3 regions of the Paraurantiacibacter namhicola genome follow, and region 1 is predicted to be linked to each of the others. Evidence: predicted binding sites of a transcription regulator. Region 1 holds the regulator's gene; each other region holds the start of a gene.
The links. Region 1 encodes LexA, which represses DNA repair genes until DNA is damaged. Its sites were predicted from a motif close to GTTCCNCNCTTGTTCT; they were not measured.
Positions count from the first base shown of each region.

Region 2: a site for LexA is predicted at 1,455-1,470, ahead of A6F65_RS03330 (ribonucleoside-diphosphate reductase subunit alpha). Genes of this name have one in related genera too.
Region 3: a site for LexA is predicted at 3,095-3,110, ahead of A6F65_RS00455 (DUF3072 domain-containing protein). Genes of this name have one in related genera too.

Region 1 is NZ_CP016545.1:1,782,009-1,790,007, reverse strand. It holds gene A6F65_RS08780 (sensor histidine kinase) at 1-565, shown strand, start outside; gene A6F65_RS08775 (hypothetical protein) at 585-782, opposite strand; gene A6F65_RS08770 (citrate synthase) at 792-2,078, opposite strand; gene gltX (glutamate--tRNA ligase) at 2,120-3,556, opposite strand; gene A6F65_RS08760 (ComEC/Rec2 family competence protein) at 3,586-5,772, shown strand; gene lexA (transcriptional repressor LexA) at 5,835-6,521, opposite strand; gene A6F65_RS08750 (molybdopterin molybdotransferase MoeA) at 6,610-7,806, opposite strand; gene moaC (cyclic pyranopterin monophosphate synthase MoaC) at 7,803-7,999, opposite strand, start outside.
Region 2 is NZ_CP016545.1:686,561-694,559, reverse strand. It holds gene A6F65_RS03330 (ribonucleoside-diphosphate reductase subunit alpha) at 1-1,426, opposite strand, end outside; gene A6F65_RS03325 (hypothetical protein) at 1,908-2,174, shown strand; gene A6F65_RS03320 (serine hydrolase) at 2,190-3,893, opposite strand; gene A6F65_RS03315 (GlsB/YeaQ/YmgE family stress response membrane protein) at 4,056-4,298, shown strand; gene nadB (L-aspartate oxidase) at 4,306-5,892, opposite strand; gene A6F65_RS03305 (hypothetical protein) at 6,091-6,276, shown strand; gene A6F65_RS03300 (ABC transporter ATP-binding protein) at 6,284-7,222, opposite strand; gene A6F65_RS03295 (DUF4402 domain-containing protein) at 7,325-7,939, shown strand; gene A6F65_RS03290 (zinc-finger domain-containing protein) at 7,988-7,999, shown strand, end outside.
Region 3 is NZ_CP016545.1:83,335-91,333, forward strand. It holds gene A6F65_RS00440 (replicative DNA helicase) at 1-992, shown strand, start outside; gene A6F65_RS00445 (phospholipase D-like domain-containing protein) at 1,112-2,284, opposite strand; gene rpoZ (DNA-directed RNA polymerase subunit omega) at 2,392-2,736, shown strand; gene A6F65_RS00455 (DUF3072 domain-containing protein) at 2,828-3,064, opposite strand; gene A6F65_RS00460 (DUF3667 domain-containing protein) at 3,177-4,277, shown strand; gene ftsH (ATP-dependent zinc metalloprotease FtsH) at 4,353-6,311, opposite strand; gene A6F65_RS00470 (class I mannose-6-phosphate isomerase) at 6,436-7,245, shown strand; gene A6F65_RS00475 (Crp/Fnr family transcriptional regulator) at 7,292-7,999, shown strand, end outside.

The DNA of each region.
Region 1 (7,999 bases):
ATACAGCAATTACGCCGCCGACATCGCGCAGGCGGGCGAGCATTTGTTGGCCCTGCTGGAGGACCTGTCCACGCTGGAGATCGTCGAAGCAGACGAATTTTCGACCGCACCGGACGAGATCGACCTGGCCGACGTGGCGCGGCGCGCCGCCGGCATCCTGTCAGTCCGTGCGCGCGATAGTGGCATTACGATAGACGCGCCCAAACAGGACGAGTCCGTAGCCGCAGTGGGCGAATTCCGCCGTGTCCTACAGATCCTGCTTAACCTGCTCGGCAATGCGCTTCGCTATGCGCCCGAGGAATCGCAAGTGTGGCTCCGTGCAGAGCAGGACGGCAAGATCGCCCGCATCACCGTGGCCGACCAGGGTGAGGGACTGGACGAGGACCAGCAGGAAAAGGTGTTCGAGAAGTTCGAGCGGCTTGGTCGCTCCGGCGATGGAGGCTCGGGCCTTGGCCTTTACATCTCGCGCAGGCTGGCCCGGGCAATGGGCGGAGACCTGACAGTCGAAAGCGCGAAAGGGCAGGGTGCCCGCTTCACGCTTTCATTGCCTGTCGAAGCGAGCTGAGAAGCCCGCCAATCTGTCGTCAGCGCCGGCCGATCCGCCGGCCGAGGATCACCACCAGCAGGCCTGCCACCATGATGATGGCGCCATTGGTCACCCATGTCTCGTTTGCGAGCATGAAGCTTTCGGCCGGCCACATGATGATGCCCAGGCCCTGCAGCATGAAAAACCCACCGAAAACGGCAACGGTGGCTCCGATTATGACGAGTAGCTTGCCCATGTCGCCCTCTTACCTCTGGTCCAGCGGCACGTAGTCGCGCTGCGTGGGACCGGTGTAGAGCTGGCGCGGACGGCCGATGACCTGGCCGGGATCGGAGATCATCTCGTTCCACTGCGCAACCCAGCCCACGGTGCGGGCGAGCGCAAACAGCGCGGTGAACATGGTGGTCGGGAAGCCGATGGCCGACAGGATAATGCCGGAATAGAAGTCCACATTGGGGAACAGCTTCTTCTCGCGGAAATAATCGTCGTTCAGGGCGATTTCTTCCAGCTGCAGGGCCGTTTCGAACACCGGGTCCTTCACGTTCAGCGCCTCGAACACTTCGCGCACCGTCTTCTGCATCACCGCCGCGCGGGGATCGTAATTCTTGTACACGCGGTGGCCGAAACCCATCAGGCGGAACGGGTCGTTCTTGTCCTTCGCGCGCTCGATGTAATGTGGGATGCGGTCCGGCGTGCCGATTTCGCGCAGCATGTTCAGCGCTGCCTCGTTCGCGCCGCCATGGGCCGGGCCCCAAAGGCAGGCGATGCCGGCCGAGATACAGGCGAAGGGGTTTGCGCCCGAAGAACCGGCCAGTCGCACCGTGGAGGTGGAAGCGTTCTGCTCGTGATCGGCGTGCAGGATGAAGATCTTGTCCATCGCGCTCTCGACCTCGGGGATGACCTCGTATTCCTCGGCCGGAACGCCGAAGGTCATGCGCAGGAAATTGCCCGTGTAGCTGAGCGAATTGTCCGGATAGAGGAAGGGTTGGCCGACCGAATACTTGTAAGCCATCGCCGCAATCGTGGGCATCTTGGCGATCAGGCGGTGGCTGGAAATCTTCCGGTGTTCGGGATCGGAAATGTCCGTGCTGTCATGGTAGAATGCCGAAAGCGCGCCCACGACACCGCACATGATGGCCATCGGGTGCGCATCGCGGCGGAAACCCTGGTAGAACTGGCGCATTTGGTCATGCAGCATGGTGTGCCGCGTGATGGTGTAAGTGAAATCGTCCAGCTCGTCCGAGCTCGGCAGTTCGCCGTTCAGCAGCAGGTAGCTGACTTCCATGAAGCTGGATTTCTCGGCCAGCTGGCCGATGGGATAGCCGCGGTGAAGCAGGACGCCTTCCTGGCCGTCGATATAGGTCAGCGCGCTTTCGCAGCTGGCCGTGGACTTGTAGCCCGGATCGTAGGTGAACTTGCCGGTCGTGCCGTACATCTTGCGGATATCGACCACGTCGGGGCCGCAGGTGCCTTCCAGCACCGGGAAATCGTGGCTCTCGCCGCCAAGCTCTAGTTTCGCCTGTTTGTCAGCCACCTGGCTTCTCCTGTTAACGTCTTGTCTGTTGCCGGGCCTGTTCAGCCGTTCGCTTGATCGTCGATCCGGGCGAGGCTTTCTTCTTTCCCAAGAAGCACCAGCACATCGAATATCCCGGGCGAGGTTGTCGTCCCGGTCAGTGCCGCACGAAGCGGCTGCGCAAGCTTGCCGAGGCCAAGCCCCAGCTCTTCCGCATATGCCTTCAGACTGGCTTCCAAAGCGTCTGTCGTCCAGTCGCTTATCCCGCGCAGCCGCGAAGAGATTTTTGCCAGCATCGCGCGGGCATCGTCACCGAGTAAACCAGCGGCCTTCTCGGTAAGTTCCAGCGGACGCTGCGTGAAGAGGAATGCTGCCCCTTCGGCCAGTTCCTTGATGTCGCGCGCCCGGGTCTTCAGCACAGGCATGGCTTCGGCAAGTAGCGTCTCGTCTACCTTGCCGCCCATTTCCTGTGCGGCCAGCGTGGCCAGACGCACATCGTCGGCCTCGCGAATGTAATTGCCGTTCATGTTCAGCAGCTTCTTCATGTCGAAGCGGCTCGGGCTCTTGCCGACACCGGCGAGGTCGAAAGCGGCAATCGCTTCCTCGCGGCTGAATTCTTCCTGGTCGCCGTGGCCCCAGCCAAGGCGCAGCAGGTAATTGCACATGGCCTCGGGCAGGATGCCCAGCTCGTCGCGGTAAGCTTCCACGCCGGTTGCGCCATGGCGCTTGGAGAGCTTGGCGCCGTCATTGCCGTGGATCAGCGGGACATGGGCATAGACGGGCTGCTCCCAACCGTCCTCGATCCCCTGCATGGCATGGATGATCGGCAGCTGGCGGAAGGCGTTGTTGAGGTGATCGTCGCCGCGGATGATGTGCGTGCAGCCCATGTCGATATCGTCGACCACCACGGCGAGCATGTAAGTCGGCGTGCCATCGGCGCGAAGCAGGATATAATCGTCGATTTCGGCATTCTTCACCGCGACGCGCCCCTGCACGGCGTCCTCGATAACGGTCTCGCCTTCGGTCGCGGTCTTCAGGCGCACGGTGAAGGGCGTGCCGCCGGGCGCTTCGGACGGGTCGCGATCGCGCCAGCGGCCATCGTAGCGCATCGGCTGCTTGTTGGCCCGCTGCTCTGCGCGCATCTGCTCCAGCTCTTCGGGCGTTGCGAAGCACTTGTAAGCATGGCCTGCTTCGAGCAGCTTCAGCGCCACTTCGCGGTGCCGGTCCGCCCGCTGCGACTGGTAGATCGGGTCCGCATCATATTCGAGGCCAAGCCAGGACAGGCCATCCAGGATCGCGTCGATCGCATCCTGCGTGCTGCGCTTGCGGTCCGTATCCTCGATCCGCAGCAGCGCCTTGCCGCCGTGATGCTTTGCGAACAGCCAGTTGAACAGCGCCGTACGCGCGCCGCCGATATGCAGGAAACCGGTGGGCGATGGTGCAAAACGGGTGACGACCTGGCGGTCAGAGCCGAAATTGCCGTCGCTGCCGCTTGCCATTGGGCTGTCTTTCCTATCCAATCGATTTGATGGCCACGCGCGTGCCACCACTGGTGCCCATGGGGGAGGGCGATGGCGATGTTGCGTTGCAGCACACGCCTTGGCGAATGCGCGCGGCTTTGTCCAGCATCGCGGACACGCTTGAAGGCGCCCTGGGCCGTGCAGGCTTCGACAAGGGCCCTTGGCTGGTGGTGGCTTTTGCTGCGGGCATCGCATCGTGGTTCACGCTTCCGGGGCCGGCGAGCTGGATTGCCAGCATGGCCGCGGCGGGATTTCTCGTGCTGGGCGCGCTGGCCGCATGGCGTGGGCGGGAGGATCGCGATGCGCTGCTGCGGGCCTGCATGGCGGTGGGGCTGGTGTTTGCGATCGGGCTGGCATTGGCGTGGGCGCGCTCGGCCACGGTCGGCCAGCCTGCGTTGGAGAGGCCTGTATTCGGCACGTTCGAGGGCACGGTGCTGGAGCGTATCGAGCAACCCTCGCAGGAACGGGTCAGGCTGGTCATGGCCACACGCTCGCCAGAGGACGGCTCGGCCATCAAGGTGCGGGTCAACGTGCCGTTGGAGAACGACCGGGCAGACCTGACGGAAGGCGCAGTGGTCCGCCTTCGCGCTCGCCTGATGCCGCCAGCAGCGCCCATGCTGCCAGGAGGATACGATTTTGCGCGCACCGCCTGGTTCCAGGGGTATGCCGCCACCGGCAGCGCTTTGGGCGAGGTCGAGGTGCTGGAGGGCGCCGAGAGGGGCTCGCTTATCGGCAGCCTGCAAAGGCGCCTGTCGGGGCATGTCCGGGACAATCTGGGCGGATCGGCGGGATCCATCGCGGCGGCCTTTGCCAGCGGGGACCGCGGCGCCATTTCGTCGGTAGACGAGGAGGCGATGCGGGACGCGGGGCTGACGCACCTGCTTTCGATCAGCGGACTGCATGTCAGCGCGGTGATTGCGGCGGCTTACATGCTGGCAATCCGGTTGCTGGCGCTCTGGCCTTGGTTGGTCCTGCGTGTCAGGCTGCCGGTGCTGGCCGCCGGGATCGCGGCCCTGGCGGGGATTGGATATACCCTGCTGACCGGCGCGCAGGTGCCCACGGTGCGAAGCTGCGTGGGCGCGGTGCTGGTGCTTATCGCCCTTGCACTGGGGCGAGAGCCGCTGAGCCTGCGCATGGTAGCCGTGGCGGCGGCCTTCGTGCTGCTGCTGTGGCCGGAGACGCTGGTCGGGCCCAGCTTCCAGATGAGCTTTTCCGCCGTGATAGCCATCGTCGCCTTGCACAACAGCGCGCCCGTCCGTGCCTTCCTGAGGCCGCGCGAAGAGGGTTGGCTGCGGAGGACGGGGCGGGGCGCTTTCATGCTTCTGGTGACTGGGATGGTGATCGAGATAGCCTTGATGCCGATCGTCCTGTTCCACTTCCACCGGGCAGGCGTTTACGGGGCGCTGGCCAATGTCGTTGCCATCCCGCTGGTGACATTCCTGTCCATGCCGCTGATCGCGCTGGCGCTGTTCCTGGACCTGTTCGGGCTGGGCGCACCGGCGTGGTGGCTTGCAGGGCAGACGCTCGACCTGCTGCTGGGCATAGCGCACACGGTTTCGGCGCAGCCGGGCGCGGTCAAGCTGATGCCGCATATGGGCAATGCCGCCTTCGCGCTGTTCGTGGCGGGAGGATTGTGGCTGGCGCTCTGGCGAGGGAGGGCGAGACTGCTGGGCTTTGTGCCCGCGGCAGTCGCCACCGCGATGATGATTGCGACGCCCGTTCCGGACCTGCTGGTTTCAGGCGACGGGCGGCATGTCGGTATCACCGGGGAGGACGAGCGGCTGCTGGTGCTCCGGGACAGCCGGTCAAGCTATGCGCGCGGCAATCTGATGGAGCTTGCGGGCGTGCAGGGCGAAGCCGTGCCGCTGGCAGACTGGCCCGGTGCGCGGTGCAGCCCGGACTTCTGCGTGATCGGCGTAGAGCGAGACGGTCGCACCTGGCAGGTCCTGATCAGCCGGAGTCGTGAACTGATTGCCGAGCGAGACCTTGCCGCGGCCTGCGAACGATCGGACATCGTCATTTCCGAGCGCTGGCTGCCGCGCACATGCGAGCCGCGTGTATTGAAGGCGGATATGCGTATGCTGTCCGAAAGTGGCGGCCTCGCCATCGTGCTGGACGGCGAGGATGCGCGGGTCACCACGGTTGCGCAAAGCCAGGGCGAACATGGCTGGTGGGGCGACCGGGGGCGGCGCTAGGCACAGCGGAGCAAGTCCGGTCCTGCGCCGCCCACAGCCTCAAACTGCGGCGAAATGCCGGATCAGTGGTAGCGGCGGAGCAGCCCTGCGAGCTTGCCCTGAACCTGCACTTCGTTCTGGCTGTAGATCTGCGGCTCATAGCTTGCGTTCGCGGGGTCCAGCACCACCTGCCCGCTGTCGCGGCGCAGGTATTTGAGCGTGGCTTCCTCGCCGCGCACCAGCGCGACCACGATTTCGCCATCGCGCGCGGTGTCGGTCTTGCGGACTAGGGCGAAGTCGCCATCGAAGATGCCGGCCTCGATCATCGAATCGCCTGAAACTTCGAGCGCGTAATGTTCACCTGCGCCCAGCAGGGCGGCGGGGACGGGCAGGCTCTGGTGATCTTCGAAGGCCTCGATCGGCGCACCGGCAGCAATGCGGCCATGCAGAGGGATCTCGACCACGTCGTTGGCGGGAGCCGGAGCCGCCGCCGGAGCCTTGAACTCGACGACATTGTCGTTGCTGGTCGGCGTCTTGCGACCGCCGGCATTCACATCTTCCGGCTCGCGCAGCACTTCGAGTGCACGGGCGCGGTTCGGCAGGCGGCGAATGAAGCCGCGTTCTTCAAGGGCGGAAATCAGGCGGTGGACGCCGGACTTGGATTTCAGGTCCAGCGCTTCCTTCATTTCCTCGAAAGACGGGGAGATTCCGGATTCTTCCAGGCGGCGCTGGATGAACTGGAGCAATTCGTGTTGCTTGGCTGTGAGCATGCCAAGGCCTCCTTGCAGCGGACACGTCAACCCGAGTGGGTCGATTGGTGAACGGACAGGGAACGATTAAGCAACATTCATCAGTGCGTCAAGCGATTCCGCCATTTTCGAGGCAACAGACCTGCACGATGTCGCCAGCCCGTGATGCAGGGCATCCTGCGGGCCGGATGATGAGCGCCTGCGCCGTTGCGAGGGCGCGAAGGGCGCTGCTGTCACGCTCGGCGATAGGTGCGGCTCCAGCCTCGTCCAGCACGGCGCGGTGGAACTCCATCCTCGGCCCGCCTTCCGGCATCGGCGCGGCAAGCGGCATCGCCATTGTCTGCATTCGGGGATCGCTGGCTCCTCCCAGCGCACGCAGGAGCGGCATCACGAACAGGACGGCCGTGACATAGGCGGACACCGGATTACCCGGCAGGCCGACGACAGTCGTCTTGCCCTTGCGCGCCAGCATCAGCGGCTTTCCCGGACGGATCGCTACGCGCCAGAAGTTGACCTCCGCGCCCAAACGCTCCAGCGCCGGTTTCACCAGGTCGTGATCACCCACCGAGGCACCGCCGCTGGTCACGACGACATCGGCATCGCCGGCACGGTCGAGCGCGCCCAGCAGCGCCTCCATGCTGTCCTTGACGGGACCGAGCCGGCTGACCTCGCTCGCATGGCCGCGCACCATTGCTTCCACCATCGCGCCGTTCGAGGCGGGGAGCTGATGCTCGCCAGCGGCTTCCGGGTCGCTGACCAGTTCCTCCCCGCTGTCGATCACGGCGACGGACGGGCGTTTGCCAACCGCCAGCGTGCCATGCCCGGCCGACATGGCGAGCGCGAGCTGGGCCGCGCCAATGCGGGTGCCTGCTTCCAGCACGGTCTCGCCCGAGGCGAAGTCGAAGCCCTCGCGGCGGATGTGGCGCGGCGTTGGCTCGCCTTCCCCGTTCAGCGACAGGGCATCGCCATCGCGGGCTGCGTTCTCCTGCAACAGCACGGCACCAGCCCCTGAAGGCATCAGCGCGCCGGTGGAGATGCGCACCGCCTCGCCATCCACCAGCGAGCCGCCGAAGGGATGGCCGCAGCGACTTTCCCCCACCACGCGCCATGGCCCGGCCAGGCCGCCTGCGCCCATGGCATAGCCGTCCATGGCGGAGAGGTCCGCGGCAGGCTGAGTACGCCGCGCCAGCAGCGGAGCGGCGAGGTAGCGGCCCAGCGCCGCCTCCACCGCAACCTGCTCGCTGCCCAGAGGCGTGACGCCGTCCAGCAGCCTTGCGAGCGCCTCTTCCAGCGACAGCATGCTCATGTCGCGTGCCAGTCCCCGCTCTTGCCGCCGGTCTTCTCCAGCAGGCGGACCTGTTCGATGACCATGCCTTTCTCCAGGGCCTTGGCCATGTCGTAGATAGTCAGCAGGGCCACGCTGGCGGCGACGAGCGCCTCCATCTCCACGCCTGTCTTGCCTGTCAGCGCCGCGCGGGCGGTGACGCGGATCGCGCTTT
Region 2 (7,999 bases), 1.1 Mb from region 1:
TCAGGCTGGCCTCGTTCGCCTTGGAGCTGATGTGCTTGAACATCTTCATGTTCCAGGCCTTGGCCATGGCGCTTTCCATGCCGATGTTCTTCATCTGCAGGAAGGAGTGGAAGCCCATCACGCCCATGCCCACGCTGCGTTCGCGCGCAGCGGAATACTTGGCGCGGGCCATCTCGTCCGGCGCGCGGTCGATATAGTCCTGCAGCACGTTGTCGAGCATGCGCATCACGTCTTCGATGAACTGCTTGTCAGTGTTCCACTCGTCCCACTTTTCCAGGTTGAGCGAGGAGAGGCAGCACACGGCCGTGCGATCGTTGCCGAGGTGGTCGATCCCGGTGGGCAGGGTGATTTCGCTGCACAGGTTGGAGGTGGAAACCTTCAGGCCCAGCTCGCGGTGATGCTTGGGCATCATGCGGTTCACCGTGTCCGAGAACACGATGTAGGGCTCACCCGTGGCAAGGCGCGTTTCGACCAGTTTCTGGAAGAGCGAACGCGCATCCACTTCGCCGCGCACGCTGCCATCCTTGGGCGATTTCAACTCGAACTTCTCGCCCGCGCGGACGGCTTCCATGAATTCGTCGGTCAGAAGCACGCCGTGGTGCAGGTTCAGCGCCTTGCGATTGAAGTCGCCCGAGGGTTTGCGGATCTCGAGGAACTCCTCGATTTCCGGGTGGCTGACGTCGAGGTAGCAGGCGGCCGAACCGCGGCGCAGCGAACCCTGCGAAATCGCCAGCGTCAGGCTGTCCATCACGCGCACGAAGGGAATGATGCCGCTGGTCTTGCCGTTCAGGCCGACCGGCTCCCCGATGCCGCGCACATTGCCCCAATAAGTGCCGATGCCGCCGCCCTTGGACGCCAGCCAGACATTCTCGTTCCAGGTGCCCACGATGCCATCGAGGCTGTCGGACACGGAATTGAGATAGCAGGAAATGGGCAGGCCGCGGCCCGTGCCGCCGTTGGAGAGGACGGGCGTTGCCGGCATGAACCAAAGGCGGCTGATGTAATCGTACAGGCGCTGCGCATGGTCCTGGTCATCGGCATAGGCATCGGCCACGCGGGCGAACAGGTCCTGGTAGCTTTCGCCCGGAAGCAGGTAGCGATCGTTCAGCGTGGCCTTGCCGAATTCGGTCAGGTTCGCGTCACGCTCTGCATCCATCTCGATGGTGAAACGGCGCGGATTGACCTTCTTGGAATCCGGTTCCGCGGCGGATTTCGCTGCTGTCTTCAGGGCTTCGCCCATCGCTTCGGCGGTCTTTTCGGCCACCAGCGCGTCGCTGCCTTGATCCTCGGTTTCCATGCTCACTGCCTTCTTCTTTGCGGGCTTCGCAGCCGGCTTTGCGCCTGCTGCCTTGCTTTCGGAAGCCGGGGCGTCTTCGCGGATGTCGTCCAATTCCATTGCCTGCTCGTCCCGCTCTCGAAATTCCATCGTATCCATCCCCGTTCGAACGCGGTCGGTGCCGCGCATGTTCTTCATGTGTTCGAATCGCAGGACGAAGGCCCATCCTACCAATTCGCGCGGCAAGACCGAGGAAAACTTATCCCCTGACTGCCCACAGCCGGACCTTGCATCAGCGTGTTTCCGCGAGACTCCTCACCCTTCCGGCAAGATGGGTCTCGCCGAGGCAGGTAACAAGGTCTTGTGGGTACACCCCCATGTCCAACCACTAGATAGTGAATCAACAGCAAGTCGGACGCAAGAGGGTTAAGGTCGATTTAACGCGCCCGGGCGACGGATCGCACAGGTGTGTTATCGCGTTGCAACGCAGCGACGCGCCGGAATTGCTGGACTGGCGCGCAGTGCAAGCGGGAAAATGAATCGTGGGAAAAATTTTTCTGCGGAAGACGCGGTGGCCGGGCCTTTGAATCAATCGAATCGGCCCGCGCAATAATGTGATATGGGGGTTGCCATGCCGAAGGAATTGCAAGCGTCCGATCTACCCGAACCCGGCGATTACGCCGCCGTCGTGGAATTTGCCGCATCCTTTAACGGATACGAGCGGCACGGGTCGTTCGCCGCCTGCGCGGAGGCGGCGGAAAACAGCAATCGGGAGACGCTGGACGAACTCCGCAACGAATTGTTCTTCGCCTACCGCACCTGCAACCACCAGGGCAGCGGCGGGCTGGGCGAGATTTATCGCAAGATGCTGCCCGATTTCGAGCGGCTGCTACGCTAACGGGCGCGCTGCCCCTTAGTCCGCGTCCGGCAGGCGGGTGAAGGGCAGTTCCTGCCCGCCCTGCTTGATCACCAGGCCGGTCACTGCGCCCTCGTCGACCACTATGGCCACGCGCGCATCCACGCCCTGCACGCCAAATTCGGTCTCTGTGACCGGGAAAAGCGGCAAGGCAGGCTGCGGGCCGAGCTTGCCGGTCAGCTGCCCGTCTTCATTCACGGCGAGTACCATGACGCCGATCTGCGATTCGTAGCTGCCCGCATAGGAAGCAAGCTGCTCTGCCGAGACAGCGACTGCGGGCGCATCCGGGATACCGCCGGTGCGGACCGCGATTTCGGCTTCATCCCCTCCGTTATGGTGCATCTCCATCCGGAGCTGGTCATCGTCGCCGGTGACCAGTTCGAACCAGGTCAGGCTTTCAACGCCATAGAAGAAGCGGTTGTCGCCAGCCGCATACACCTTGCTCTCGTTGGAGCCGGTGCGCATCGTGTAGAGCTGGCCGTCACGTTCATAGAACTGGCGGGTCGCGCCTTCATCGATGGTATATTCCCCGAAATACGGGGCGAGGGCAGCCATATCCACGTCCGTCCTGGTGAAGTCGGGATAGGGTTTGCCGATGGCACTTGCGGCCAAGCGGCGCATGGTCGTGCCCGGGTCCACCACGGGGCTATCCGTATTGGCGAATATGGCAACGAACAGGTCGTGCTCCGGCAGGTAGATGCTGTTCGTGCTGAAGCCGAAGATGCCGCCGCTATGCCCGATGCCGGGCGAACCGCGCACCGCCTGCATCACGAGGCCGAGGCCGAAAGGCGAAATCTCGCCATCGCCATAAGTCGTGCGGGTCGTCATCAGCTCGTAGCTGGCGTCGCTGACCACCTGCCCGCCATGCAGGGCGCGCGCCCAGGTCGCCAGGTCCCCCACCGTGCCGCTCAGGGCTCCGGCCGGGCCGGGCACGCTGGCATGGACCGCCTGCGACGTTCCAAAGGCATCGTCCCCATCGCGTGTGTAGCCCGTGGCGAAGCCGGGTACGGCGCTTTCGTCCACGCGGTAGCCGAGTGTCGTCAAGCCAAGCGGCTGCGCGATCCGGCGATCGACTTCCTCGTACCAAGGGCGCCCGCTGACCGCCTCGATAACGGCGCCGACAAGGATGTAGGCACTGTTGTTGTAGGAAAAGCTCGCGCCGGGTGCGAAGTCCACCGGTTGGTCGGCGAATTCGGCGATCAGTTCCTGCGTGGAGAAGGCCCGGGCGGTGTTCGCCTCAACCATCCAGCCGGGGATGCCGGTATAGGATTTGATGCCGGAGGTGTGGTTCAGCAGCTGCAGGACCGTAATGTTCTCCCCGTTGGGGAAGTCCGGCACGAATTTGGACAGCGGATCATCCAGCGACAGCAGGCCTTCGTCCACCATTTGCATGATCGTGGCAGCGGCGAACTGCTTGGAAATGGAGGCGTAGCGGAAGACCGTGTCCGGCGTCAGCGCGTCACCCGTGGCGGCATTCGCAATCCCGCGCGAGCCGCTGAAAATCACCTCGTCCCCGCGCATCATGATTACGGACACGCCAGGCTCATCGGCCGGATAGACGTCCATGATCCGCTCGAATTCCGCTTCCATCGCGGGCGCGGCGGTGGAGGCCGCCTGCGCTGCCGGATCGTGCGCAAACGCGGATACGGGCAGCAATGCGCTGCTGGCCAGGGCGATGGCGGTAAGGATATGCGGCTTCATGATGGCTCCCCTATTAGTGCATTAGCGATGTAACACACTGACGCGGGCCGGCCAATCGCTTCGGACGAAAGGCGGACGCGCTTCGATCAGCGCCATACATTGCAGGCAGCGGCGCATTCGGGCAGGCTGCGCGCGTGCATTCCGCCGCGAAAGGGCAAAGCCATGCTGAACATATTGGGCACGATCCTTGCTGGACTGGTCGTGGGCGCGCTCGCCCGCTTTTTCTATCCGGGCGCGGTGGACATGGGCCTTTTCACCACCATCATGCTGGGCATTGGCGGATCGCTGCTGGCGGGCCTGCTGACGCACCGCGGCCGCCCCGGCTTCCACCGCGCCGGCTGCCTCACCAGCATATTGGGCGCGATGGCCCTGATCCTGGCCGCGAGGCTGCTGGGGCTGGCCTGAACCGGGCCTAAGGCACCAGCACGGTGTCGCGGGCGACCTCGTCCGTTTCGGGATAATTCAGCGTGAAGTGCAGGCCGCGGCTTTCGTGGCGCTTGAGGGCGCTTTCCACGATCAGGTAAGCCGACTGGTGGAGGTTGCGCAGCTCGATCAGGTCGGTCGTGACGCGGAAGGAGCCGTAGTAATCCTCGATCTCGCGGCCCAGCATGGCGATGCGGTGGCGCGCGCGTTCCAGCCGCTTGGTGGTGCGCACGATGCCGACGTAATTCCACATGAAGCGGCGGATCTCGGTCCAGTTTTGCTTGATGACCACCTCCTCGTCCGAATCCGTGACGCGGGTATCGTCCCACTCCCGGATGGCGGGCGGATCGTCCAGCTTGTCCCAGCATTCCAGGATGTCGCGGCCCGCCGCCTCTCCGAAAACGAAGCATTCGAGCAGCGAGTTGCTGGCCAGCCGGTTGGCGCCGTGCAGTCCGCTTTCCGTGCATTCGCCAGCGGCCCATAGGCCGGGCAGATCCGTGCGCGCGTCCAGCCCGATGATGACACCGCCGCAGGTGTAATGCTGCGCGGGCACGACCGGGATCGGCTCCTTCGTCATGTCGATGCCAAGACCCAGCAGCTTCTCATGGATCGTGGGGAAGTGTTCCTTCACGAATTCGGGCGGCTGGTGGCTGATGTCGAGATGGACGTAATCGAGGCCGTGGCGCTTGATCTGGTCGTCATTGGCGCGCGCCACGATGTCGCGCGGGGCCAGCTCCATCCGCTCGGCATCGTATTGTTCCATGTACCGCTCGCCGGTCACGGGGTTGAACAGCCGCCCGCCCTCGCCGCGCACGGCCTCTGTAATCAGGAAGTTCTTGACCTCCAGATTATAGAGGCAGGTCGGGTGGAACTGCATCATCTCCATGTTCGAGACGCGCGCGCCGGCGCGCCAGGCCATGGCGATCCCGTCACCCGTGGCCCCGCGCGGCGCGGTGGAGAACTGGTAGACTCGGCCCGCCCCGCCCGCCGCCAGCACCGTTGCACGCGCGACATGGGCGGCGACTTTCCCGGACTTCGTGTCGAGCGCATAAGCGCCCCACACGCGGCCATCGCCGGAGTATTTCTCCGCATTGCGCCCGGTGATCAGGTCGATGCAGGTCTGGTCCGGCAGCAGGGTGATATTGGGATTTTCCTCCGCCGCCTTGAGCAGCGCGGCCTGCACGGCCCAGCCGGTGGCATCGTCCACATGCACGATGCGGCGATGCGAATGACCGCCTTCGCGCGTCAGGTGCAGATCGTTGTCTTCGCGGTTGAAGGGCACGCCCAGCTCGCACAGCCGGTCGATCGCTTGCGGCGCGTTCTCGATCACGAATTCCACCGTGTCGCGGTCATTGAGGCCAGCACCAGCCACCATGGTGTCGCGGATGTGGTTCTCGAATGTGTCGCCTGCATCCAGCACCGCCGCGATGCCGCCCTGCGCCCAAGCCGTGCTGCCGCTGTTGAGCGCGCCCTTCGCCAGCACCAGCACGCTGCGCTGCGTCGCCAGCTCCAGTGCCGCCGAAAGCCCTGCGGCGCCGGACCCGATGATGAGGACGTCATGTTCGTGCGTATCCATGCCCACCTCATGCGCACAAGCCGCGCGGCTGGCAAGCGCCCACACCTTCGCACTTGCAGCGAAATTCTTGTGCGCCGCACAATATACTGGCTTTCACCAAGTTACGTGTTAATACTGATGGCAAGAAGAATTGGGTCGCATCGTAGCCACCATGATTTCGCGCACACGGCGTGCTGCGCGAATAAAGGAGACGACGCCATGTCCTTCCAGCCGAAGCTGTCCGCAATGGACCGCCTCGTCGGTTCCATGCTTTGCCGATTTGATCGCCACCGCCCTGAAAGCCGCCGCGTAGGCTGGGACGGGGAACTGCATTACAGCACCTGCATCAGGTGCCGCGGCAAGATCGTGCGCGGGACTGCCGGCGGCTGGCGCAAGCGGGCCTGAGAGCTACCTAGGTCTCGCCCTTGCCTGTCAGCTGGACGAACACGTCCTCGAGGTCCGCCTCGCGCGTGGTGACATCCTCGATGCCGTAGCCATGCGACTGGACGATGGAGAGCACGCGGCCCGTGCTCACCTCGTCGCGGTTATAGGTGATTTCCAGCGTGCGCGGATCGGTCACTTCGACCTTCACGAAGCCGGCTTCCACGATCGGTCCACCAAGATCCTTGTCCACGCCCACGCGCACCACCTTCTCGCGCGCCATGCCCACCAGCTCGCGCGTGGTCTTGTTGGCGATCAGCTCGCCGTGATCGATGATGGCGATGCGCTCGCACAGGGCCTCGGCCTCTTCCAGGTAATGCGTGGTCAGGACCACGGTCACCCCCTCGCCGTTCAGCTCCTCGACAAGCTCCCACAGCTGGCGGCGCAGTTCCACATCCACACCTGCGGTCGGCTCGTCCAGCACAAGGATGGGCGGCGAATGGACCATGGCCTTGGCAATCAGCAGGCGCCGCTTCATCCCGCCCGAAAGCGTGCGGGCATAGGCGTCGCGCTTGTCCGCCAGCCGCACCGCCTGCAGCAATTCCTCGCTGCGGCGCAGGGCCTTGGCCACGCCATACATGCCGGACTGGTTTTCCAGCACCTCGTAAGGCGTGAAGAAGGGATCGAAGACGATTTCCTGCGGCACGATGCCGATGGACAGCTTCGCATTGCGATGGTCGCGGTCGATATCGTGACCCCAGATCTCCACCTCGCCAGAAGTCTTGGAGACCAGCCCCGCCATGATGTTGATCAGCGTGGACTTGCCCGCACCATTGGGGCCCAGCAGCCCGAAAACCCCGCCCTGCGGCACGTCGAAACTGACGCCTTTCAGGGCCAGTTTCGGCGGCGCATCGCCGCTCCCGGCATATTCCTTCACCAGGTTGCGGATGGAGATGGCAGCTTCGCTCATACCGCAAGGCCATGGCCCACCGGATGCTGCAGCGCAACCATGTGCGCAAAACCCCTAAGCCCTAACCACTCTTTAACCTTGCCGCTTTAGGAATGCAGGCCAATGGGACCGAATTCTGCCTTTATCGCACGCGATGCCGTGCCGATGCGCCTGTCAGGGCGCATGATGCTGCGCGTTATCGCGGCATTCCTGGCAGCGGTTGCAGCGCTGGTGGCAGCCAGTGCCGCAGCGCAGGGCAATTCGACCGACGCGCGCGCCGTATTGGTGGGCCCGGCATCCGTATTCGTCGATGAGGACATGAACTTCGGCAGCATCGGTACGCTGGGCGTCGGCGGGACCTCCACCATCGATCCGGCCGACAGCAGCTGCACGCTGACAGGCGATTTGATGCAGGTTGCTGGGCCATGCCGCCCCGCCAGCTTCATCGTCACCGGCCGCCGCAACATGCGCGTGCGCATTCGCGAGCAGAACAGCGGCGTCGTCACCCTGACAGGGCCCGGCGGCGCAACCATGCTGATGGACAACATCACCATGGATGTGACCGACATGACGCCCGTTGCCGGCGGCGGAAATCCGCCGGGCACGCTGGGGCGCTTTCGCATCACCAGCAATTCGGGCAGCGCCAGCTTCCGCATCGGCGGGCGCCTGACGGTCAATCCTTTGCAGACGCCTGGCGTCTATTCCGGGACGCTGAACGTCCAGGTCAATTACAACTGACCTGCATCCATATTGCCTCTGCCGCGCGCCCGGTTTAGGGCGAAGCGCATGAGCCAGGTA
Region 3 (7,999 bases), 890 kb from region 1:
CCGACAGCTTCCGCGGCGCGACGAGCAAGGCGCTGGAGATGATCGAGACCGCGATCAATTCCGGCGGCCATATCAGCGGCAAGACGACCGGCCTTTCCAGCGTGAACGAGAAGATCGGCGGCCTGCACGATTCCGACCTCATCATACTCGCCGGACGCCCGGGCATGGGCAAGACCTCGCTCGCCACAAATATCGCCTTCAATTGCGCGGACCGATATTTGCGCGACAAGCGCGACGGGATCGAGAAGACCGTGGGTGCGGGCGTCGCCTTCTTCAGCCTGGAAATGTCGAGCGACCAGCTCGCCACGCGTATCCTGGCAGAGCAGGCCGGTATCAGCTCCGAAGCTCTGCGCATGGGCAAGATCAGCCGCGACGACTTCCAGCAGCTGTCCTATGCCAGCCAGCGCCTCGCCGAATTGCCGCTCTATATCGACGATACGCCTGCCCTCACCATCGGCGCGCTGCGCACCCGCGCGCGGCGACTGAAACGGCGGCACGAGATCGGGCTGATCGTGGTCGATTACCTGCAGCTGCTGCAGGGATCGGGCCGCGCCAACGACAACCGCGTGAACGAGATTTCGGAAATCTCGCGCGGCCTGAAGACGCTGGCCAAGGAATTGGAAGTGCCGGTCATCGCGCTCTCCCAGCTCAGCCGCGCGGTGGAACAGCGCGACGACAAGAAGCCCATGCTGTCCGACCTGCGCGAATCCGGCTCTATCGAGCAGGACGCCGACATGGTCTGGTTCGTCTTCCGCGAAGACTATTACGTCGCCCTGCGCGAGCCGAAGATGCCCACCGCGACGGACGATCCCAGGACCATCGAAACGCACCAGGCGTGGTCGCAGGAAATGGAACGCGTGCACGGCCTTGCCGAGCTGATCGTGGCCAAACAGCGCCACGGCTCAACCGGCCGCGTACGGCTGCGCTTCGAACCCAAGATCACCCGCTTCAGCGACCTTGCCGAAGACGATTACCAAGGCGATTACGAATAAGCGTAATTCGGGCCGGACCCCGCTCGTCCTGAGCCCGTCGAAGGGCGTCACGCAGCACCCTTCGGAAGCGTAGCTGGCCCGGAGCGTCACAAGCTCAGGGTGAGCGGAAATGGTTCCGGCTACAGCCCCAGGTTCAGCCGCCGGCTGACGGTGTAATCCATCACGTTGCACAGCAGCCAGCCGAGGTTCCAGCGGAAGCGGTTCCACAAGGTCGCTCGCTTGGCGTGTTCTTCGGGCGTGATGCGCTTGGACGCGGCGATCTGGTGGTCCAGGAATTCGCGCATCTTTGCGGCGAGATCAGCGTCCTCGATCCGCAGCATCACTTCCAGGTTCAGGTACAGGCTGCGCATGTCGAAATTGGCGCTGCCGACATAGACGATATCGTCAAGCACCACGAGCTTGGTGTGCAGCTTGCACGGGCGGAATTCCCAGATCTTGGACCCGCGCTTCAGCAGGTAATCGTACAGCGAGCGGGTGGCGCCCAGCGTCGCGTTGTTATCGCTCTTGCCCGCCATCAGAAGGCGCGCCTCGCCCCGGTCCGCGATGTCGCCGATGCGTTTCAACAGGCGTTTCGGCGGGCTGAAATAGGCCATGAACATGTCTAGCCGCTTGCCGCGCATCAGGTCTTCGCTGACGCAGCGCGCCCAGGTGGAAAGGCCGCGCGTGGGTCCGCCGACCAGCCATCTCAGAACGCCCTCGCCCCACTCCCATTCCTTCACCGTCTTGCGGATGGCCCGGAAATGCGCCTCGTCATCGTCGGTCCAGTCCTTTAGGCGTCCGAACCAGTCCACCAGACCTTCGACCGCGCTGCCTTCCAGCCTGATGCCGATGTCGTTCCAGCCGTTTTCCTCCGGCGGGGCGAAGTAATCATCCTCGATATTAAAGCCGCCGAACATGGCGCGCTCATCATCCACGATCACCATCTTCTGGTGGTTGCGGATGAGGTAGCGCTGCGTGCGGCGCGGGCTGAAGCGGCAGACTGAGCCGCCAGCACGCTTCAGCCGGTCGAAGAACTGCTCGCTGGCCTCTGCCCCGAAGCCATCGACCAGCAGCACGGTATCGACGCCCCGCTCCGCTGCTTCTGCCAGCGCATCGCGCAGTTCCTCGCCAATGCCATCCTCGGCATAGATGTAGAACACGACCTTCAGGCTGGTCCTTGCGGACTTCACCAGCTCCAGCAGCGCCGCACGCCGGTCCTTGCCGGCGGGATAGAAGGTAAGCGACTGGCCCTGCGCCTCGGCGCTGAAGGGGTCCATATCGCTGTAATCGAAGGTCGTCTCGCTATCGGCCATCGGGCTGCTGTGGCATGCCGCCGCCCCGCTGAAAACCTTGACTTGTCGTGCACTGCAGCATAGCTGGGACGCTTTCCTGCACTGTCAGAAGATTCAAGGAGTGCCCGATGGCGCGCGTTACCGTCGAAGATTGCGTCGACAAGGTCCCCAACCGTTTCGATCTCGTCCTGCTGGCTGCCCAGCGCGCACGGGAGATTTCCGGCGGTGCGGAGCTGACCATCGACCGTGACCGGGACAAGAACCCCGTCGTGGCCCTGCGCGAAATCGCTGAGCAGACGGTAAAGCCGAAGGCGCTGAGCGAATCGCTGACTCAGAGCATGCAGCGCGTCCTGCCGGATGACGAAGACGAGGCCGATGACGTGGCATCGCTGACCCAGTCGGCCGAAGCCATGCGCCTGTCCGCCGCCGCACCGACACGCTCCACCAGCATCGGTGCCGATTACGAAGGCTGACGCTTTCGCGCACTGCGCATGAAAAAGGGCCGCTTCCTGTCACGGGAAGCGGCCCTTTTCATTTGCGGCGTGGGAGGCGTTGGCGGCAGAGTCAGTCCGTCCCGCGGCCCGTTTCTGCCTGCAGTTCGTCAATCAGCTGCGAGGCTTCGGCCTTGGTCAGTCCGGTATCGTAACGATCGGGCGTGCCTGCCTCCTCGCACAAGGTCTTCAGATAACTCGCTTGCGCGCCGGTCATGCGCTCGTCACCCGTGGTCCAGTTCTCCGGATCCTTCTGCGCGTTGGAGGCGGGATCGGACTTCGGGTGCTCTGATACTTGCGGTGCAGTCATGGGGAATCTCCTTTCCCAACCAACGGCGCTGTTCCGCATCTGTTCCGTTAAATTGCACCTCGACCGGGCCAGTATTGCGGGTTACGCTGGCGCGATCGCAGGGGGTTCTAGGATGAGCGACATTACGGACGGGATCGGCACGGCCATCGAGGGCGGCGTCCTCGCGCGCGTCGTGGAGCCCGATGCTTCCGGCCATCCGGTCCAGACGCCGCTGGACGAAGGCGGGCACTGGCAGGAGAAAAACTGCCTGAATTGCGAAACGCCACTCAAGGGCGCGCATTGCCACAATTGCGGCCAGCGGGCCCATCTGCATCGCACTCTGGGCGCTTTCTTCCATGACCTGATGCACGGTGTGCTGCATTTCGAAGGGAAGCTATGGCGCACCCTGCCCAAGCTCGCCTGGCAGCCGGGGAAGCTGACACGCGAATATATCGACGGGAAGCGCGCGCGCTACATCTCGCCCATCGCGCTGTTCCTGTTCGTCATCTTCATCACCTTCGCCCTGATCAGCCTGGCCGGCGGGATCGGCAAGATCGAACAGGGCCCGGACATCGCGACCGAGGACGAGGTGATCGAGACGGTCGCTGAGATCGACCGCCGGGTCGAGGACTTCAGCACGACCATCGACGACCCCGAAACCGAGCCTGCAAGGGCTGCCGAACTGCGCGAGGAAATCGCCACGCTGCAGGCGGAGCGGGTCTTCTTTGCCAAGCTGGCGGAGATGTACCAGGACGGCGAAATTCCGGTTGAGCCGGAACTGCAGTTCGATCCGGCGACCGACCCCTCGGCGGCCGAATGGATCAACACGCGGTGGAAGGAAGCCAAGGCCAATCCGAACCTGCTGATCTACAAATTGCAGACAAATTCCTACAAGCTCAGCTGGCTGCTGATCCCGCTCAGCCTGCCCTTCATGTGGCTGCTGTTCCCGTTCAGCCGCAAGTTCCGGCTGTATGATCACACGGTCTTCGTGACCTATTCCATCGCCTTCATGACGTTCCTGCTGGTGCTGGTTTCCGTGCTGGGAGCCTTCGAGCTGCAACCACTGATCCTGATCCCGATGCTTTACGCGCCCTTCCATCTGTATCGGCATCTGAAGGGCACCTATGGGCTCAGCCGGTTTGGTGCGATCTGGCGCGTGCTGGTCCTGTCCAGCTTCATCTGGATCGTGATGGCGTCATTCGTGATGCTGATGACGGCACTCGTCCTCACCTGACGCGCAAGCGGCAAGAAAAAGCCCCGGAGCGCAGCGATGCGGTCCGGGGCCTTTCTGTCTGGGCGGTCTGCGGCGTCAGCCGGCCTGCGGGGCCGGTCCACCATCACCGGAGAAACGCTTGCCGGCCTTGGGGATGCTGGATCCCTGTGCGGGCCGCACCGGCGCGGGGCCGCGCGGCTCGTCGGGCCGGTCGATCTTGCCGGTCTTCATCAGCTCATTGATTTCCTCGCCGGTCAGAGTCTCATACTCCAGCATGGCCTGGGCCAGCAGGTGCAGCTTGTCTTCCTGCTTGGTCAGGATCTCGGTCGCGCGCTTCAGGCCGCCTTCCACCAGCGACTTGATCTCCGCATCGATCAGCTTGTTGGTTTCCGCACCGGCCATCGTCCGGGCCGACTGGCCCATGCCGAGATAGCCTTCCTGCTGCTGTTCGTACTGCAGCGGGCCGAGCTTGTCCGACATGCCCCACTTCGTGACCATGTTCTTGGCCAGGTCGGTGGCATACTGGATGTCGCCCGATGCGCCGCTGGAAACCTTGTCGTGCCCGAAGATGATCTCCTCGGCCACGCGGCCACCCATGGCGACGGCAAGGTTCGCATGCATCTTGTCGCGGTGGTAAGAGTAATTGTCCCGTTCCGGAAGGCGCATCACCATGCCCAGCGCGCGGCCGCGCGGGATGATGGTGGCCTTGTGGATGGGATCGGAAGCCGGCTCGTTCAGCGAGACAAGCGCGTGGCCCGCCTCGTGATAAGCGGTCATCTTCTTCTCGTCCTCGGTCATGACCATGCTGCGGCGTTCCGCGCCCATCATGACCTTGTCCTTCGCGTCCTCGAATTCCTGCATGGCGACAAGGCGCTTGTTGCGCCGTGCGGCCAGCAGTGCGGCCTCGTTCACGAGGTTGGCGAGATCCGCGCCGGAGAAGCCGGGCGTACCGCGCGCAATGGTGCGGCTGTTCACGTCAGGCGCCAGCGGCACCTTCTTCATGTGCACTTCCAGGATCTTCTCGCGCCCGTCGATGTCGGGCACGGGCACGACCACCTGGCGGTCGAAGCGGCCCGGGCGCAGCAGCGCCGGGTCCAGCACGTCCGGACGGTTCGTGGCGGCAACGATGATGATGCCTTCATTGGCTTCGAAGCCGTCCATCTCGACCAGCAGCTGGTTCAGCGTCTGCTCGCGCTCGTCGTTGGAATTGCCAAGGCCATGGCCGCGGCTACGGCCAACGGCGTCGATTTCATCGATGAAGACGATGCAGGGCGCATTCTTCTTGGCCTGTTCGAACATGTCGCGCACGCGGCTTGCGCCCACGCCCACGAACATCTCCACGAAGTCCGAACCCGAAATGGTGAAGAAAGGCACGCCGGCCTCACCCGCAATTGCGCGGGCCAGCAGGGTCTTACCCGTGCCGGGGCTGCCGACGAGCAGCGCGCCCTTGGGGATCTGACCACCCAGCTTGGAAAAGCGCTGCGGATCCTTGAGGAATTCGACGACCTCTTCCAGCTCCTCGCGCGCCTCGTCGATGCCGGCGACATCGGCAAAGGTTACCTTGCCCTGCTTTTCCGTCAGCATCTTGGCCTTGGACTTGCCGAAGCCCATCGCGCCGCCCGCGCCGCCGCCCTTCTGCACCTGGCGCAGCACGAAAAAGGCGATGCCCAGGATCAGCAGGAATGGCAGGGACTGGATCAGGATGACCGTCAGCACGCTCATCTTCTCTTCCGCCGCGCCGGAGAAGGTCACGCCGTTTTCTTCCAGCAGGACCGGAAGGTTGGTGTCGTTTTCGACCGGGACGGTGGAGAAGGTGTTGCCGTTCTTCAGCTTGCCCGCGATCTTGTCCGGCGCGATCTTCACGCTTTCCACGGAGCCTTCGGCCACCTGCTTGCGGAAATCGGAATAGGCGATCTGCGTGCCCGGCTCCTCGCGCGGGCCGCCAACCATCTGCACCACCAGCAGCAGGGCCAGGAAAATGCCGCCCCATACCAGCAGGCTCTTCATCCAGGGGTTGGGTTTCGGATCGCCTTCCGGCTCCTGATTGTCACTCATGATGTGCGGGACCTTTCTGTCACCGCATTATGTAGGCAGGCCGGGGTGAATGACAAGTTGACGCCTGCCCGCCCGCGCGCGAGGCTTCAACACTGTGTTAACCATGCTGGCCTAGGCCCGAGCCATGACGATCCTGCCGACGCGCATTGTGGAGAAGCCCTGGGGCCGCGACAGGCTGCCCGCACCCTTCGCCGCGCCTGCGGGCAAGCGCATAGGGGAAATCTGGTTCGAGCCGCCCGAAACGCTGCCCGAACTGCTCGCCAAATACCTCTTCACCAGTGAGAAACTGTCCGTCCAGGTGCATCCGGACGACGACCAGGCCGAGGCTGCCGGATACGGGCGCAGCGGCAAGGAAGAATGCTGGTTCGTACTCGCCGCCGATCCGGGCGCGCAGCTGGGCATCGGCTTTCGGCATGCGCTGTCCGCGCAGGACATGCGCGATGCGGCGCTGGACGGCTCGATCGAGGACTTGCTGGCGTGGCACGAAGTGGCCGCGGGCGATGTCTTTTCCATCCCTGCAGGCACGGTCCATGCCATCGGTGCTGGCGTGACGGTGATCGAAGTGCAGCAGAACTCCGACATCACATACCGCCTGTTCGATTACGGCCGCCCCCGCGAATTGCATCTCGATGCAGCCATTCCCGTGGCAGATGGCGGCGCCTTCGACCCGTCACTGCGCAGCCGGCTGGATCCGCAGGAAAGCGGGCGCGTGCTGGAAAACCGGTATTTCACGCTGGACCAGGTGGCCGATGGCAATTGGCCGGGCAAATTGCACAGCGGCGCCGGACCCGCACTGGTCCTGCCTTACCGCGGCGATGCGCAAGTGGATGGAATCGCTGTCCAATCCGGCCAGTGCGCGGTGGCGCGGCAGCTGGCCGATGTGGAAGTCCCCAAAGGCTCCAGCGTCCTGATCGCGCGGCCGAAGCGCAAATAGCGCATATTCGCCGGAACCGAGTGCCCGTACTTGCTGTTTATTATCCATGGCCGATGGTGAATCCGAACTCGAACGCTACCCGGTATCCGGGCGATTTCTCATGGGGCGCCTGCGCCACGCGATGAGCGTGGAGGAGAAGGAGATCCTCGAAGGGCTCGCCAGCGAGACCCGCGTGCTGGAACCTTCGGAAGTCGTCGTGAAGCGCGGCGATGTCGTCAATTGCTCCAACATCCTGATCGAGGGGTACATGACCCGGTCGATCACGGAAGAAGGCAAGCGCTTCATCGTTGGCGTGCAGGTGCCGGGCGATTTCGTCGACCTGCACGGTTTCGCACTGAAGCGGCTGGACCATGACCTGGCGGCGCTCGGTCCCGCAAAAATTGCCTATGTCCCGCACGAACGGCTGGAAGAAGTGATGGTCAAATGGCCGCACCTCGCCCGCCTGCTGTGGTTCTCCACCCTGCTCGACGCGGCCATCCACCGCGAATGGATCATGAAGATGGAACAGCTCACCGCATCGCGGCGCGCGGCGCACATCTTCTGTGAAATCTGGCACCGGCTGGAAATGGTCGGCCTTGGCGGCCCGCGCGGCGTGCGCACCCCGCTGACGCAAGCAGACCTTGCCGAAATGTGCGGTACGACCTCCATCCACATGAGCCGCGCGCTTGGCGAAATGCGTAAAGCCGGCATCGCCGAATTCCGCCGCGGCAATCTGCATGTGGATGACCGCGTGAAACTGGAGGAATACGCCCGC